2 regions of the Parashewanella sp. 2210YD4-3 genome follow, and region 2 is predicted to be linked to the other one. Evidence: predicted binding sites of a transcription regulator. Region 2 holds the regulator's gene; the other holds the start of a gene.

Region 1 (8,638 bases), on a different contig from region 2:
TGCTTCATCTTGATGTTTTTTAACATTATCACCATTCCACTCAGCAGCTGTTTCGTAACAATAAGGCCAAGCACTTAACGTAACGTCAAACCCACCAACTACCTGTATTTGATTTCCGTCTGAAAGAGTTTCAATTGAAAAAAGATCGCCTTTGATGAATTCTTCTAGCAATAATGCAGTCGACCAATCATAGTCATTACAAAACTCAATCAATTCGTCTTGAGTTTGGCAAATTTTGACATTCAAACTTGCAACGCCTTCACGAGGTTTGGCCACAATAGGAAAAGGTATATTTGGAGGAATTTGGTCTTTATTTGTTACTTCTAAAAACCACGGGGTTGGTAAGTCTTGCGATAATAAACGGTTACGCATTGCTGCCTTGTTTTTGGCCTTATAACAAATGTCCCAATTTTTTCTTGGACACTGAAAGTAACCCGCCACTATAGCTGTTGTGGCTTGAATGTGATCGCTATTGGACATAACAACTTTAGGAGAGAGTTGCAGACTCAATATCAAATCAATGACTAAAGTGGGATGACTAGTATCGACTTGATAAATTGATAATGATTGATCGTCAACTTTGTCAAAGCGCTTTTGATAATCTTCAGCATACGAACTGAGCAAAACAACGTGATATCCCATGCGCATCGCAGTAGGAACAAATCCTTGTGTTACCGCTCGATTTACAGCACAGGTAAGAATCACCAAAGTAGGTGGTTGCATTCTTAACCTAAAAATCAAATAAACAGTAATACGTAAGATTGAACGATATAAGAAAAGTTCATATTTTATACAATTAAGAGTTTCAGTTATTACGAATCAAAGATTTTTAAGGCTATCTTCTTTGCCTTGAAAAGGCAGTTTTCATATGTGAAAAAAAAGAGTCTAAATGTGTTTTGTATTTGTAAATGTAACTCACTTGTGTCCAAATTCGAGCTGCTTACTAGCCCAATTACACTGGATAAATATCACTTGGTAGTTACTTCAGTTTAAAGTTATTAGATGATGTTTTAAAAACACAGTTAAATGCGTCGATAGCACCATTAAGGCTGTAATTGTCTGTGCTTTTGTCTTGCTCTATAACACTGATATCTATAGAGAGGTAATTGAATCGAGTCCCTGCTGATAGCACGGTATAAAAACTGTTTTTAATTTCTGCTGTTGTAAATTTATTGCTGTTTCAGAAGATTCTAACGGTCAATATGTCCAAGTACAGATTAATCGTTTTTATGGTCAGCCTGCGGAATGGCAAGGTTATTTGAAAACACTGTAAAGATTAAAAAGGTTAGTGCGCAGTTAGGCTGGTTTAAAAAAATATGCTGGTTGCTCTACGAGCCGTGTTCCATGCTGTTGGTTATATCTTCTTGCAGCAGCGTTACCTAACTGCGCTCCCAAAACTAAACCAACCGGTCCAAGTGCTAAGGTTCCAGCCGTCGCGCTTATACTGGTCAGTGCTAATTCGGATATTTTATGGCCATCAGCAGGTATTGGTTTAAGCATTTGTTGGTATGTGGCATTAGGTAGTAAGCGTTGAAGATTAGTGTACTTTTGTTTGGCTAGCTCTATTGAAATTTCATCGTGCCACATTTGATGGTAGGCCGCATTCACGTACTGAGCATTGCAAACGAATTTTTTTAATGGGTCGTAACTTCTTATACATTTTGGTTTGTTATCTTTCCCTGTAAAAAAGACGCCATATATATGCGGCTCTGAGGCGTTGCATTTGATTTCATACCTTGCCCAAGGGTTAGTGTTTTGGTTTAGTGTTTTCACCGCATCTGTAATTTTGCCAGCATCAGGAATGCCATGGAATAAATACTCTAATTCGGCGCAGGTTACAGGCGAGGTATATTTTTTGGTTGAGTCAAAGTCATAATTTTGAGTGTATAACTCAAGCAATTCTCGATAAGTTTTCTGTTTGAGTGGTGAGTCAAAAGCTTGATACTCTCCACACGCAACTTGCCTCAAACACTGCTCTTGCTCAGAAAGTCTGTGGAAACGATAGGCTTTGGTTTGAGGACTCGAATCGCTAACTTGGTATTTTGTATGCCCAATGACAAGATAGAAGTTATAGCCATGTTCATCTGATTTCATATCTTTGGTGATATAAGCAGCAGATCCTTTTAGGTAACATCTATTGAGCCTTTCCATCGCTTTATTGCTTACTTCTACATCATCGGTATGTAATAGCGCATGGAATTGAGTCAAAGCATCGTCCATATTGATACCAAATAACCAGTTTACAGCTCTTGTCGACCAACGGTTATTGATTGACTTAGGGGTGAACACCTCACTTCCATTCATTGTGGTAAAGTCATCAGCTGAAATGCTTCGTTCAAGCCTAAAACCAAGTAAACTTCCTGATATTTGTATGGAGGGAAATTGAGCACTCATATCAAACACCAAAGCATGATTTAGATAAACCATTATAGGTATCCGCTTGTATCTGATATAAGAATTTTTGCTTATATAGAAGTCAGTTATCTGATAATCACTCCCAATAAACTGCCTTGGCAATTCTCTTCACTTTGCCTTTTGCATAATTCCATCTTGTCAAAAAAACATGGGAGGTAGTAATGCAAATTGCTGTTAACTCAGGGTAAACAGAAATGCCCAGAACACGCTCTATTAATCTATCAAGATTTTATGCAGGCTTTCGAGTAGTTTGGTTTTTTGCCTTTAATGCATTTTTAAACTGAAGTGTTGAATTCATTAAGTGATCATCAGATGTCGCTAATAGTTTACGAAAGCTATTAGGATTGCCATTCGCTCTATATTGAATAGTCGTGTACCCATTGGCTGCAGGTGCTGGTAAGGCATGTTCACGCGATGATGGGGTTAAATATGGCTGTGGCGTTACTGGAATGGGGGATGGTATTGAATCACTTGAAGGAACATTATCTTGTTCATGAATTGAAACGTAATCATCATCAGATGAGCTTTCCGGTCTTGAGTCTGTCTGTCGAAGAGTTGTATGTGATGAAGTCGGATAAGAAGCAGGCAGAGGCTCGACCGCTGCTACATGACTGGAAGAGGTAGTTGCATACATAGGATTATCAAGTGTGGAAATAGTAGAGGCTGTGAACCTTGAATGAATTGAACGTCGAGGTTGAGAGTTTATTGATGAAGGCGTTTGCATTACTGACTCGGGTGTTGGTCGCCCAATCTGAGAGTTATTCCGAGTTTCAGTATAATTAGCTGCAGTTCGTGAAGTTCCGTATGAAGTATTTTGAGAAGTAGGGATTTGCTCATTTGGTCTTTCAAGTGGAAGTGGTGAAGGCAAAACTTGAAGGTATTCTCGATCATTGAAGCCTGAGTCTCTTGGATGAGGCGAAGCAGAGAGAGTTGAAGCTTCACCTGTAGATCTTTCTAATGTTGCTGCACTTATATACAAAGGGTTATTGTTATGACTTGATGAAGGTTCGGTTCTCGCCAGTTGAGTTTGCTGATGTCGAGAGGTGAGGTTAGCGTTGCCTTTTTTATTAAGACGTTTGAGTATACCTGCAGCGACTAGAACGCCACCAGTTGCCACTACTAATGTGAAAGTTACTACTCCTACCGCGATGTATATTAATAACCCACCATTAAAAATATTTTTGTCTTCATTTATAACAGACTGTATCGGGGTTGAAGTGACGGATGTTGCCATTTTCAAAATACTGCTTGCAGTTTGTTGGATACTTTCTGGTAATTGAGTGATCAGGGGCTCGATAGTAGAAGGCTCAATAGCTTTAGATACTGCCGTTGAGGAAACAACAACGTTAATTGACGAAGTTAAGCCATCAGCCGAACCTAGAGTCGAAAAAAAAGTTTTACTAAAACTGACATTGTAAGTTGAACTAGGCACTGTGTTACTTGGCATGAGCGGTTGTGCTGCTTCATCAACTTTACAAGGTGGCACATCACTGGGCTCTACAGCACACCTTTCCCTCGGCTCAGGTAAATGACCGCATAGGCTATGAGGATAGCGATCTGGTGGGGTAAAACAGTGATGGGATTCATGTGTAAAACGAATTCCATATCCATCAATATAATTATTACATTTCACTTGCTGAAAACAGTAGGCTTTTGGTGATGAGAAAGCACCATGATCATTCAATGAATATATTTTGCAAAGAGTTGTTTTTGCATTTTTTGTAATAAAAGCGTGTGCGGTTTCATGGTGCCTAAGGCCGAGTAGCGTGCCATTAGAATTGTATGTTTGTGAATACTGCTGACATGCAACGCTTGGATATTCGTTTGGCTCTATGTGAGGAAGCTTACAAAATGGTAAATCACCAGCAGGAGTCGCTCTTAAGTTGCCCTGTACAGGACAAACAGGGGGATGTTCAAAATCGAAATTGTCAAAATCATAGGCGCGATATACCGTGCCGTCATGGTAGTGACAAAACTGAGCGTGCCCATTATGAGGGTGGCAATTGTGCATAGTATTTCGTATTTGTATTCCATAGCCTCCGTCAGAGCACTGTATTAATGAGTAACAATCATCCGACAAAAAATAAGGGTGAACGTCACCGTAAACAAACTTACAAGCTTGAGAGCCTTCTACTCGGTATGCGGGGGATGGAGAACCGCCAGTGCCTAGTACGTAACGAGTACCATTTTTTTCGAAAAAAGTTGGGTGTTGTTCACATTTTACCTCTGGTAGCGGTGGGTTCGATACTATAGAGTCGCCTTGTAAAATATCTCTCTCATGCCGGAATAGTTTATCGTTAAGTTTGTTAAGCTCAGTGAGATTTTTTCTCTGTGTCTGTTCTTCAATAGTTGCCTTTAAAGGCCCTTCAGGTGCTTGCGAACCTGATAATTGCCACCAGTTATGGAGACTCTGGCCAATTGTGTTTCCAGCATAAGCACCTCCAATTCCACCGCCTAACTTCAAAACCTCTTTCGTTATGGAGTAGGTAAAACTGTTTGGAGTTACATCAAACCACTCCATGACTTTATGGTGGACGACTAATGCTGTTCCTGAACCGACCAATGTACCGCCAACAGAAAATGCTATATTGAGGGCTGGAATTCCTTTTATAAAATAACCAAAACTACCGACAATAAGTAGGCTCACAATTTCACTTTCTCTGCCTTTGGTAACGGCATCAGCTAATGATATTTTTTGTTCTTGTTGATTTGAATCTGGCTTCCCTTTTTCGATTTGCGATTCAATCATTGAATCAGGTTGTTCAGCTTCTTTAAAAAATGAAGCTAATTTGAATACTCCTTGTGTAGCAGCACCCGTAGCAATTAACGTAGTTAATGTTGCAGCAATTCCAGCAGGAGGGCTTACGAAATAAAAGCACACCCAAGTTCCGAAAAGGGCTCCGACTATGGTTTTACCTGTTTGCCCTGTAATTGTGGGGTTTTCGAGCTGATACGGAACCAACTCACCGTGAACGGAGGCTTCTGCAGTCGTTATTTCTTGAGCTTCACAATCCATTTTGTAGGCAGGGTTGGAATCATAAAATTCACGTAATTTATTATTTGTATTGGGAGAGGGGTTAACTTCTGAACAACTCATATTTTGCTCCTATACCATTTATCGTGAAATAAACAAAGCGAAAATAAGGAGCCCTTCATGGCTTTATTGTTGGTTACAGATTTAGGTGATAAGGAAAGTGTGAATTTTCTCGAACACTTAACCTCAAATATGAAAAAATATTAAATTAAGCTAAAACCGTAAGTTAACCCATTTAAAGCGCTATTGCTTATTAATTTTTTTTAATAGATTCAGGGCGTGTTGACCTTTCAGGATTAAATTTTGTGCTATTTGAGCACTTTTCTGTTCAAGGCGTGAGCAGTGAAGCTTAGCCATCTAAGTAAGCTGGTCACAACAAAGAACAGGGAGTGCTCAAAAGCATCGAAGACAGCGTAAATTGGTACTTTCTTTGAAACTGAGAGCTGCTGCGTTATCGCTTGTTTAAGTGGCCAGCCACACTTCACAAACTCTGCCTTGCATAAGACAACCAATTTATCACTGCAAAAACAATCACGAAAGATCAACACGCCCTAGTATACAAATACTACTTTTATTCATTTGGCATAATAATTAGATTGTGTTCTCAAAAAGAAACCAATAGTTCTTAACGCGAATCCTTGGCATACCCTTTGCTTTATCTCTCACATAACTCCATCTCGTCAAAAAAAAGTCATGGGAGACGAACATGCAAATTGGTGCTAGTTCTTTGTATACAGAGATGCAAACGATGAAAGGGGAGATTACTCCTTCAATTTCTCCGCAACATCATGGAATGCGTGAGATTAATAATGTAAATTCGTCAAATTTTAATGACGTTCTTGCGAATGCCATTGGCAATGTTAATCAACTTCAGGCGACATCAGCCGATTTATCGACACGATTAGAAATGGGTGATACCTCAGTAACGCTTTCCGATACCGTTATTGCACGTGAAAAAGCCAGTGTTGCATTTGAGGCTACGGTACAAGTTAGAAATAAACTGGTTGATGCTTACAAGCAAATAATGAATATGCCTGTTTAATGGCGTAGAAAAATAGTAATCGCTTAAGAAAAATAAATAGCAGTAAAGCAGGTAAGAATTTTGAGCACAGAACTCACCGTTGGTAGCCAGTCATCAGAAATCAGTACAACTAATTCTGGAGCGGACCAAGAACATAAATCAGGTATGCTTGAAGGCCTAGGTAATACTAATACCCTTCGTCAAATTACTATGATTTTAGGTTTAGCTGTATGTTTGGCATTGGCGGTTTTCGTGTTGCTTCTTGCCTCGGAAGATGAATATCGACCACTTGGGAAAATGGAAACCCAAGAACTTATCCAAGTGTTAGATGTGCTCGATAAAAATAAAATCAAATATCAACTTGATGTCGATGTAGTGAGAGTACCTGAAAACAAATACCAAGAAGTTAAACTACTGTTGAGCCGTTCTGGCATCGAAAGTAGCACTAAAAAAGATGACTTCTTAAATCAAGATAGCGGCTTTGGTGTTAGTCAACGTATGGAGCAAGCTAGACTGAAGCACAGTCAGGAACAAAATCTAGCTCGAGCCATTGAAGAACTTAAAAGTGTTACTCGCGCTAAAGTGATTCTGGCGTTACCAAAAGAAAATGTGTTTGCTCGACGCAAATCACAGCCAAGTGCAACGGTGGTGATCACGACTCGTCGTAGCGGACTAGGACAAGAAGAAATTGATGCCATCGTTGATATTGTGGCATCAGCGGTACAAAACCTCGACCCTAGCCGTGTGACAGTAACAGATTCAGCAGGTCGATTATTAAATTCTGGCAGCCAAGATGGCGTGTCAGCAAGAGCACGTCGTGAGCTTGAAATCGCACAGTCAAAAGAAGACGAATATCGTAATAAAATTCAGTCTATTCTTATCCCAATCCTAGGCCCTGAAAACTTTACTTCTCAAGTAGACGTTGGCATGGATTTCACGGCCAAAGAACAAACAGCTAAGCGTTTTAATCCGGCTCAAGCAGCGGTAAGAAGTGAGCAAACCTTAGAAACTAATTCAGGTGCTGGATTTGTTGGTGGAATCCCTGGTGCATTGACCAATCAGCCGCCAATGAAATCTGAAATTCCAGAGCAAGTAAGTGAATTAACTCAAGAAGGTTCCGCTGAACGTTCAGGCAGCTCCCATCGTGAAGCCACGAGAAACTTCGAAGTAGACACCACCATCAGTCATACTCGTCAGCAAATCGGCATTATCCAACGTATCAGTGTATCGGTTGCGGTTAACTATAAGCCCGGTGCTGTCGGTGAAGATGGACAATTAAATCGTGAGCCCCGTACAGAAGCGGAACTGGCGAATATTCGTCGTTTGCTAGAAGGGGCGGTTGGGTTTAATTCAGCTCGCGGTGATATGTTGGAAGTGGTTACCGTACCATTTATGCAACATGAATTTGAAGCCGCGCCGAAGCCTGAACTATGGGAACAGCCTTGGTTTATGCGAGTGGTGAAGTTTGTGCTGGCGGCCATTGTAATTTTGGTTTTAATCCTGACGGTAATGCGCCCTATGTTCAAACGTATGGCTCATTCCGGTGCAGATATGCCACAGGAAAAAATCATTCCGGGTAGTGAATTGGCTGAAATTGAAGACCAATATGCACAAGAAACCCTAGGATTGATTAACAAATCTGATGGTGAATACAGTTATGCCGATGATGGGTCGATTTTAATCCCCGATCTTCACAAAGATGATGATATGATCAAGGCTATTCGTGCACTGGTAGCCAATGAGCCAGAGTTGTCTACCCAAGTAATTAAGAGTTGGTTGCAAGAAGAAGATGCCTGATATTGTAGAAAGCCCATCGAATACTGATGCTTCATCATTTGATGTAAGTACGCTAACGGGCGTTGAAAAAGCCGCTATTTTATTGCTGAGCTTAAGTGAAGCGGACGCCGCGTCAATTTTACGCCATCTTGAACCAAAACAAGTTCAACAACTGGGTATGGCAATGGCCTCGACTCAAGATTTCGGTCAAGAAAAAGTCATTGGTGTTCACAAACATTTTTTAGATGATATTCAGCAATTTTCTGCCATTGGTTTTAACAGTGAAGACTTTGTTCGTAAAGCACTGACCGCAGCCTTGGGTGAAGACAAAGCTGGTAATATTATTGAACAAATCATCATGGGCAGTGGTGCTAAAGGCTTAGACTCATTGA
Region 2 (8,638 bases):
TTCAACTGATGTTTTTAGATTTAACAAGCTTCATCAAATTTATCATCAATCAGCTGGCAAACCGCATTTAATGCCGCTTTCGCATCTTTGCCTGTCGCAATAACGTTAATGGCTTTTCCCATACCAGATTCAAGCATGAGTAACCCAAGAACACTGGAGGCCGATGCCGATTTCTCACCTTGTTTAAGCGTGACTTCGGCATCAAACTCTGAGGCTAATACCGCTAATTTTGTAGCCGCTCTTGCATGCAGTCCTAATTTATTGCAAATCAGGACTTCTTTCTCAAGTGTCGGCATTGGTCAATTCCTTATGCCGCGCCTCTACGTTACGATTATTTTTTCTCAGATGTTCAGCCAATTGCTCCACAATAAAAACGGAACGATGTTGTCCACCTGTGCACCCTATCGCAATGGTTAGATAACTGCGGTTGTTACGCTCAAGCTGAGGAAGCCAAGTATCAATCAAGTTAGCGATTTGCCAAATGAATTTATTTACTTCAGGCTGAGCATTGAGAAAGTCTTGTACCGGCTTATCTAACCCAGTGAAAGGTCGTAATGTTTCTTCCCAATGAGGATTAGGTAAGAATCTTACATCAAACATAAAGTCGGCATCTTTAGGTCGTCCATGTTTAAACCCAAAGGACTCCACGTTGATCACCAGATCTTGCTCAACACGCCCTAATAAAATTTCTCTAATTTTGTCGCTGAGTTGATAGGCATTGGATTTAGAGGTATCAATAAAATGATCCATCATCTTAGACATGCCAGACAACAGTTCACCTTCGATTCGAATCGCTTCTGGTAAGCTTTTACATTGATATGCCAGCGGATGTAAACGCCTAGTTTCGGTATATCTTTTTAGTAAAACATCATCGCTCGAACTGATAAAAAAGCTAAGAATTTCAATCCCAGTCAGGCTTTTAAGCTGGCGCTCAAATACTTTGTCTTGTTCAGGTAGATTACGAACATCAACGCTGATTGCCACTAATTCCTGATTCGGTTTTAGTTCTTCAATTAAACCACCTAACAAAGTCATAGGCAGATTATCAACGCAGTAATAGCCCAAATCTTCAAGTACTTTGAGTGCAACCGATTTTCCGGAGCCACTTCTACCTGAAACAATGACTAATTTCATGCAGTGATCACCTCATAGAGTTCTTGTTCATCATTAATACGACGTAACTGCTTTAGCGTTTGCTTATCACTGAGCTTTTCAGCCATAGCCGATAAGGTGCTGAGGTGTTGCTGGCATTGATCAGACGGCACCAACAGCGCAAACAAGATATCCACCGGCTGTTTATCAATGGCTTCAAAGGCGATGGGTTGCTCACATTTGATCAACACCGCAATTGGGGTATCAATGTTATCTAATCGACCGTGAGGAATGGCAATTCCGTTACCAATGCCGGTACTGCCCATTTTTTCACGGGTGAGTAGACTTTCAAAGATTTCTTGAGAAGAAAGTTCAGGATACTGCGAAGCGACTAAGTCACTGATCATTTCCAGTACTTTCTTCTTGCTGCCAGGCGTTGCACAAGTGGTGCATTCCGGCTTCAAAATGATGTTTAATTCCATCGTTAATATTTTATCAACTTCTCTTTATGTTTGATCACTTGACGATCCAATTTAGCTACCAATAAATCGATAGCCGCGTACATATCATCATGTTGTGATTTGGCATAGGCTTCTTTGCCATTTAAGACCAAACTGGCTTCTGCAGTTTGATTTGTTTTTCGAACATTGAGTACGATGCGCACATTATTGATCTGTTCGATATGACGTTCAAGTTTTGCCATTTTCCCGCTGACATATTCTTTTAGTGATTCAGTAACATCCAACTGCTGACCATTTTGTTGACCATTGATCCGGATTTGCATATCCATTGCCTCCTGTCGTTGTTAACTGCCGCTTTATTTCATCATAAGCTCTTTCGCTGGTTTGATGGTGGGATCATCATCGCTTCGCGGTATTTTGCGATGGTTCGTCTTGCCACTTTGATCCCTTGTTCTCCTAGCAGTTGCGCAATCTTATTATCACTGAGCGGTTTTTTCTGATTCTCTTCTGCCACCAGTTTTTTGATTAGCGCTCGAATCGCTGTTGAAGAACATTCTCCGCCATCATCGGTTCCAACATGGCTAGAGAAAAAGTATTTCAGTTCAAAAATTCCTCTTGGAGTGTGCATGTATTTTTGTGTCGTCACTCGCGATATCGTCGACTCATGCATTTCAATTTCTTCAGCGACATCATTCAAAATCATCGCTTTCATAGCTTCAGGACCATGTTCAAAAAAGTTGACCTGATTTTTTACAATACAATTGCACACCTTTAATAATGTATCGTTACGGCTCTCTAAACTTTTAATAAACCACTTAGCATCTTGCAGGTGACCGCGAACAAATTGGGTATCATCTCTACTTCGACTGGTTTTGGCCAGCGCGGCATATTGCTGATTGAGTCCTATTTTTGGCATCACATCTGGATTTAATTCCACTTGCCAACGCCCATTTTTTTTACTGACAGACACATCAGGTATTACATATTCATCGTCTTTACGGCCAATATTCAATCCCGGCCTTGGGTCCAAACTCTGGATCAAATTCATCGCAGCTTTGAGTTGTGGTTCTCTAAGCTTAGTTTTTTTCAGTAAAGATCGAAAGTCTCGTACAGCAATCAAATCAATGTGATGCTGAATAATGTTTTTCGCTTCAGCCAAATAGGGGGTTAAGTCGTCAAAATGCGAGAGTTGCAAATATAAACACTCTGGTACGTCACGAGCGGCAATACCAATAGGATCAAAATGCTGTACTCGTTTTAACACCGCCTCTACTTCATCCATTTCAATTTCAGGGTCACCCATAGCCTCTAAAATATCATCTAGTGACTGGGTCAAATACCCACGCTCGTCGATGGCTTCAATTATCGCAGTGGCTATCGCGTAGTCCGTGCTCGAAAAAGGCGTGAGGTTTTTTTGCCATTCAAGGTGTTCGTATAATCCATCACTGGTTTCGCCTTGAAACGGAAGGTCATCAGCAGGTAAAGCACCACTGCCAGAAGTAGGCATAGCCGTAAAGGTTTCATCCCATGTGGTATCCATGGGCAGTTCTTCAGTCAGCTTTTCTTTGCTTAGGGACTCTACAGTGTCAGGAATCTCAGGCTCAACTATATCTTGGCTTTCGTTTTGATTGATTAGCGAATCCAGCTCGACTTCAGGTGCCGTTTCTGACTCAGTCTTTGTCGATGCCAGTTCTTCTTCTAATTCCAATAATGGATTAGATTCAAGTGCCTGTTGAACTTCTTGATGTAGCTCTAATGATGAAAGCTGTAGCAAGCGTATGGCTTGTTGCAGCTGAGGCGTCATTGTGAGCTGTTGTCCTAACTTAAGCTGAAGCGACGCTTTCATAGTTACCGCTGATCCTTCTTATTGTTTTTGTTGGCGCATGGGAAAGCTCCCTAAAAATAATCACTACTATAACGTGAATTGTTCTCCCAAGTACACTTCCCGAACATGCTTATCATCAAGGATGGCTTCAGGTGTGCCTTCGGCTATCAAGCTGCCGTGGCTAACAATATAAGCATGCTCACATACATCCAGTGTTTCACGAACATTATGGTCGGTGATCAACACCCCTAATCCACGATCTCTCAATTGTTCAATGATTTTTTTAATATCAATCACAGAGATAGGATCGACCCCAGCAAAAGGTTCATCCAAGAGAATAAATTGAGGATTCGCGGCTAACGCACGGGCAATTTCTACTCGACGACGTTCACCGCCTGATAAAGCCATACCTAAGCTGTCACGAATATGAGTAATATGAAACTCTTCAAGCAAGTGTTCTAGCTGTTCTTCGCGCTGTTGTTGATTAAGTGATGCACGCATTTCTAATACCGCCATGATGTTTTCATAAACGGTCAATTTGCGAAAAATACTGGCTTCTTGTGGTAAGTAACCAATACCTTTACGAGCGCGCATGTGCATGGGATCTAATGTGAGATCATCGCTGTCGATAAAAATCTGGCCCTTATCACTTTTGACTAAGCCCACCACCATATAAAAAGTCGTGGTTTTACCTGCGCCATTGGGGCCAAGCAGACCAACAATTTGTCCTGTTTTTACTGATAAGCTGACGTCCTTTACCACTTGTCTGGATTTATAGCTCTTTGCAAGATGTTTTGCTGTCAGGGTTTTCTGAGTCATTGTTTCTTCTCAGTTTCAGTCTTAGGCTTTGAAGATGATTTTTTATTTTTACTGCGTGCTTCTTGGTAGTTTTCAGCCGGAATAATCGTTTGCACTCGGTCATTGCCATCACCCGAGCTTGCCGCTGTCACATGCTGATTTGCAATATTGTAGCGAATGGTTTCCGCTTTCATTTTACTGCCACCAATATCAAGCTCAGCGCTACCTTTTAGCACTAAGTCACCGCTAATACTGTCATAACGTATATTGTAAGCACTAGCCGTTCCTAGCTCACCACTGTCTAAAATTTGAGAAAAAGTAGCGGGTTTACCTTTGGCAGCAAATACCTTGTGACCACTTTTATCATCACTCACCGCACTCATTTCATCAGCGTAAATCTTAATACTGCCCTGAGTAATTTTTACGTTTCCAAAATACGACAATTTATTATTTTTCAAATCACCGGCTTGGCTTTTGGCGCTAATACTTAGGTCTTGTTTTAAATCATCTTGCTTCGCTACGGCCGAAAAGGTCATCATTGTGCAAAACGCTGCCAGCAATATATTATTTATTCGCTTCATAGGTTCCTGTTACCTGATCATTTAAGCGTACAGTTTCATTATTAAAATCGGCAAAAAGGCCTTTACCTTGGCTTTGAAATCCATTGCCTTTAATGTAAACCATGGCATCCGTAGTCATGGTTTTACTATCTAAATCTAACTCAACATAACGGGTACTAACACTTTGAATGGGCTCTTTTTTCCCAATGGCTTCAAGCTTTACGTCCCAGTCTAAATAAGCTTTTTGTGTATCATCTTTTTTTAGACGACCTTCTTTAGCAGAAATGCGCCAAGGGCTGTCACTGCCCTCACCGTAAAGCCAATATACCGGCTCGGTAAATAAGGTCGTATCACGAGTAGCGAAATGCTCCATGTGCTTAGCTGTTACTTTACTGCTTAAATGACCTTGCTCGTCATAGGCGACACTATTGAGATCGGTAGCCATATAGTCAGGCCGTTCTATTTGAGGGCCTTGAGCAATTTTATCGCCTTGTTTTTGTTGTACCTGCCAATACAGCACCAGTGCGGTACTGAAAAAAACAATAATGGCGAGGGTCACTCGATTCATACACTCATTCCCTGAGCCGATTCAAATAGCCCCTGAGACTCCAAAATCAAGTCCGCTAATTCTCGCACCGCACCATGGCCGCCGTTCATCGTCGTGATCATATTCACTTGTTGTTTCACGTAAGGGTGACCATCTGCAACCGAAACCGAAAGTCCAACATGTTTCATGACGGGTAAATCCACCATATCGTCACCAATATAGGCGACTTGTTCAGGCTTAAGTTCAAACTTACTGAGCAATTCATTAAATGGCACTAATTTATCATCAATACCTTGATAGATATGTTCAACGCCCAATGCACTCATTCGATTTTCAAGTAATTGCGACTTACGACCAGTGATCACCGCCAAATGAAAACCAGCATTTAGCAACGAACGAACGCCAAAACCATCACGAGTATGAAAAGCTTTTAGCTCTTCTCCACTATTGCTTAAATAAATACGGCCATCAGAAAACACCCCGTCAACATCAAAGATGATCAGTTTGATCTGTTGCGCTTTATTCCAAACGGTTTCGGTCACTTCACCATATAAAGTTGGCATCATAGTCACAGTTAAATTACTCCGGATTTGACCATATCTAGCATGTTCAATGCCCCAACTGGACATTGTGCGTCATCCACCACAATCAGTCCATTAATGTTTTTTTCATCCATTAACTTAAGTGCTTCTGCTGCCAGCACATTTTCGGTGATGGTAATACAATTTGAAGTCATTACTTCTGAAATATCAGTATTGCGTAAGTGTATTCCAGCATCAATAACTCGACGTAAGTCACCGTCAGTGAACACGCCAAGTAACTTCCCATCATCATCGATAATCGCGGCCATCCCAAGCCCTTTGTTGGAAATAACGTATAAGGCTTCAGTAATCTTCACAGTTGGCTGAACCAAAGGCAATTGATCGCCTTTATGCATAATATCAGCGACTTTTAGCAGCAATTTACGGCCTAGGCTGCCACCGGGATGCGATAAAGCAAAGTCATCTTTGGTGAAGCCTTTGGCTTGCAGTAATGCCACAGCCAATGCATCACCCATTACTAGGGTTGCTGTAGTACTTGAGGTTGGTGCTAACCCTAAAGGACACGCTTCTTCTGGAACTTGAATACAAAGGTGGATATTGGCTAATTTAGCCATGTTAGATTCAGGCACACCAGTGATAGAAATGATCGGTAAGCCCATACGTTTTATTACTGGGAATAAAGTTAGTATCTCTGAAGACTCACCAGAGTTAGAAATGGCAATGACAATATCGTTAGCCGAGAGCACACCCAGATCACCATGACTGGCTTCGCCAGGATGAACAAATACGGCCGGAGTTCCTGTACTTGCCAAGGTAGCCGCAATTTTATTGCCAATATGCCCAGATTTACCCATGCCCATTACAATCACTTTGCCGGAACAATTCAGCATTAGTTCACATGCTTGTGTAAACTCATCAGAATTAACATAATGGTATAGGCTGTCCAACGCCGCTTTTTCTATATCAACCACTTTACTGCCCCACTGCTGGAGCTGAGTTTTATTCGCCATCGTTATCTATTATTATCCGACCTGATTCCATGAATAACATTTTCGCTGGTATTGCAACAAATTGAAAGCCTCACCTGACGTATTGATCAAAACAAAAATGCCATAAAAAAGGATAATTCATGGAACTTAGATATAATTTTAGCCATCTTAAGTGCATGATACTGTGCTCGTCCCCATTGTAGAAAACAACGTTCAACGGCTAGCAAATAAACAATTAACTACTGATAATCAATTAGTTACTAATGTTTCGCAATGAGTTACAATTCGGGAAATTTTAAGTCATTCATGACATCTTTGGCTTCACTTGTTGTACCAGTTTACACATTTTCGTACACTGTTTTATTTTGTATTTCCCGTTGAGGGATACTCCTTTCGAATAAGGCTCTAAATGGACAATCAAACACCAAATTTGGTAGAAGTGAGGAATATGAGCTTCAATCGAGGCTCAAGAGCGATTTTTAAAGACCTCAACTTAACGATTCCTAAGGGAAAAGTCACAGCCATCATGGGCCCTAGCGGTATTGGTAAAACCACGCTGCTTAAATTGATGGGTGGGCAACTCACGCCAGATTCTGGTCAAGTATTATTTGATGGCCATGATATCCATAAGGTTAGCCGTAAAGCGTTATTTAATTTACGCCAACGCATGAGTATGTTGTTCCAAAGTGGCGCTCTGTTTACCGATATTAATGTCGCTGACAATGTGGCTTTTGCACTGCGTGAACACTCTAACTTACCCGAAAGCATCATTAACACCATTGTCGCGATGAAGCTGGAAGCCGTTGGCTTAAGAGGCGCTGGTAAACTTATGCCGAATGAGCTTTCGGGAGGAATGCAACGTCGAGCGGCACTCGCCCGTGCGATTGCACTTGAGCCAGAGCTGATCATGTACGATGAGCCTTTCGCAGGTCAAGATCCCATCGCCATGGGCGTGTTAGTGAAGCTGATCAAAGAATTATCAGAATCACTAAACCTCACCTCAGTAGTGGTGTCTCATGATGTAGTTGAAGTGCTCAGTATTGCTGACTATGTGTATGTAGTCGCCGATAAAAAAGTGATTGCCGAAGGCACACCGCAGCAGCTGAAACAGTCAGATAACCCACAATTACAGCAATTTATGGGGGGCGAACCAGATGGCCCAGTACCATTCCACTTCCCTGCACCAGATTACAAAAAGGAGTTAATGGGTGAGAATCGTTGAGCGTATCACCGCACTTGGGCACAATGCTATTGAATTTATTTCTGGATTCGGCCGTGCCGGGATCATGCTATGGAATGCCATAGTTAATGTGCCACGATTCAGAAAAGGCACGCCTTTACTGATCAAACAGCTGTATGTGGTTGGGGTGCAATCTTTTGTTATCATCACCATTTCAGGCCTATTTATTGGCATGGTGTTGGCGCTGCAAGGCTACAACATATTGTCGGATTTTGGCACTTCTGAAAGCCTTGGTCCAATGGTGGCACTTAGTCTTTTGCGTGAACTTGGCCCTGTGGTCACGGCGTTACTTTTCGCCGGTCGTGCTGGTTCGGCGCTTACGGCTGAAATTGGGCTAATGAAAAGCACTGAGCAGCTATCCAGTTTGGAAATGATGGCCGTTGATCCCCTAAGACAAGTTATTGCCCCAAGGTTTTGGGCTGGGGTGATCAGTATGCCGTTACTGGCGATGATTTTCAGCGCTGTGGGTATCTATGGTGGTCACATCGTGGGCGTTGAATGGAAAGGCATTGATGCTGGTTCTTTTTGGTCGATTCTGCAATCTAAAGTAGAGTGGCACCAAGATATTCTAAACTCATTAATAA

Evidence for each region. Region 2 encodes sigma-54, which starts transcription at its own class of promoters, with help from an activator protein. Its sites were predicted from a motif close to GTTGGCACGNNNNTNGNNT; they were not measured.
Region 1: fliE (flagellar hook-basal body complex protein FliE) is a predicted target of sigma-54. The motif match lies at 6,087-6,105, and genes of this name have one in related genera.

What each region holds. Positions count from the first base shown of each region.
Region 1 covers NZ_JBWQOG010000004.1:181,682-190,319, reverse strand. Annotated here, with positions in the region: gene AC1EU0_RS08075 (ATP-grasp domain-containing protein) at 1-723, opposite strand, end outside; gene AC1EU0_RS08070 (hypothetical protein) at 1,297-2,394, opposite strand; gene AC1EU0_RS08065 (hypothetical protein) at 2,645-5,512, opposite strand; gene fliE (flagellar hook-basal body complex protein FliE) at 6,156-6,491, shown strand; gene fliF (flagellar basal-body MS-ring/collar protein FliF) at 6,552-8,267, shown strand; gene fliG (flagellar motor switch protein FliG) at 8,260-8,638, shown strand, end outside.
Region 2 covers NZ_JBWQOG010000016.1:38,637-47,274, reverse strand. Annotated here, with positions in the region: gene AC1EU0_RS18385 (HPr family phosphocarrier protein) at 21-296, opposite strand; gene rapZ (RNase adapter RapZ) at 283-1,134, opposite strand; gene ptsN (PTS IIA-like nitrogen regulatory protein PtsN) at 1,131-1,574, opposite strand; gene hpf (ribosome hibernation-promoting factor, HPF/YfiA family) at 1,577-1,876, opposite strand; gene AC1EU0_RS18365 (RNA polymerase factor sigma-54) at 1,918-3,399, opposite strand; gene lptB (LPS export ABC transporter ATP-binding protein) at 3,466-4,197, opposite strand; gene lptA (lipopolysaccharide transport periplasmic protein LptA) at 4,194-4,757, opposite strand; gene lptC (LPS export ABC transporter periplasmic protein LptC) at 4,741-5,304, opposite strand; gene kdsC (3-deoxy-manno-octulosonate-8-phosphatase KdsC) at 5,301-5,846, opposite strand; gene AC1EU0_RS18340 (KpsF/GutQ family sugar-phosphate isomerase) at 5,858-6,835, opposite strand; gene mlaF (phospholipid ABC transporter ATP-binding protein MlaF) at 7,224-8,036, shown strand; gene mlaE (lipid asymmetry maintenance ABC transporter permease subunit MlaE) at 8,023-8,638, shown strand, end outside.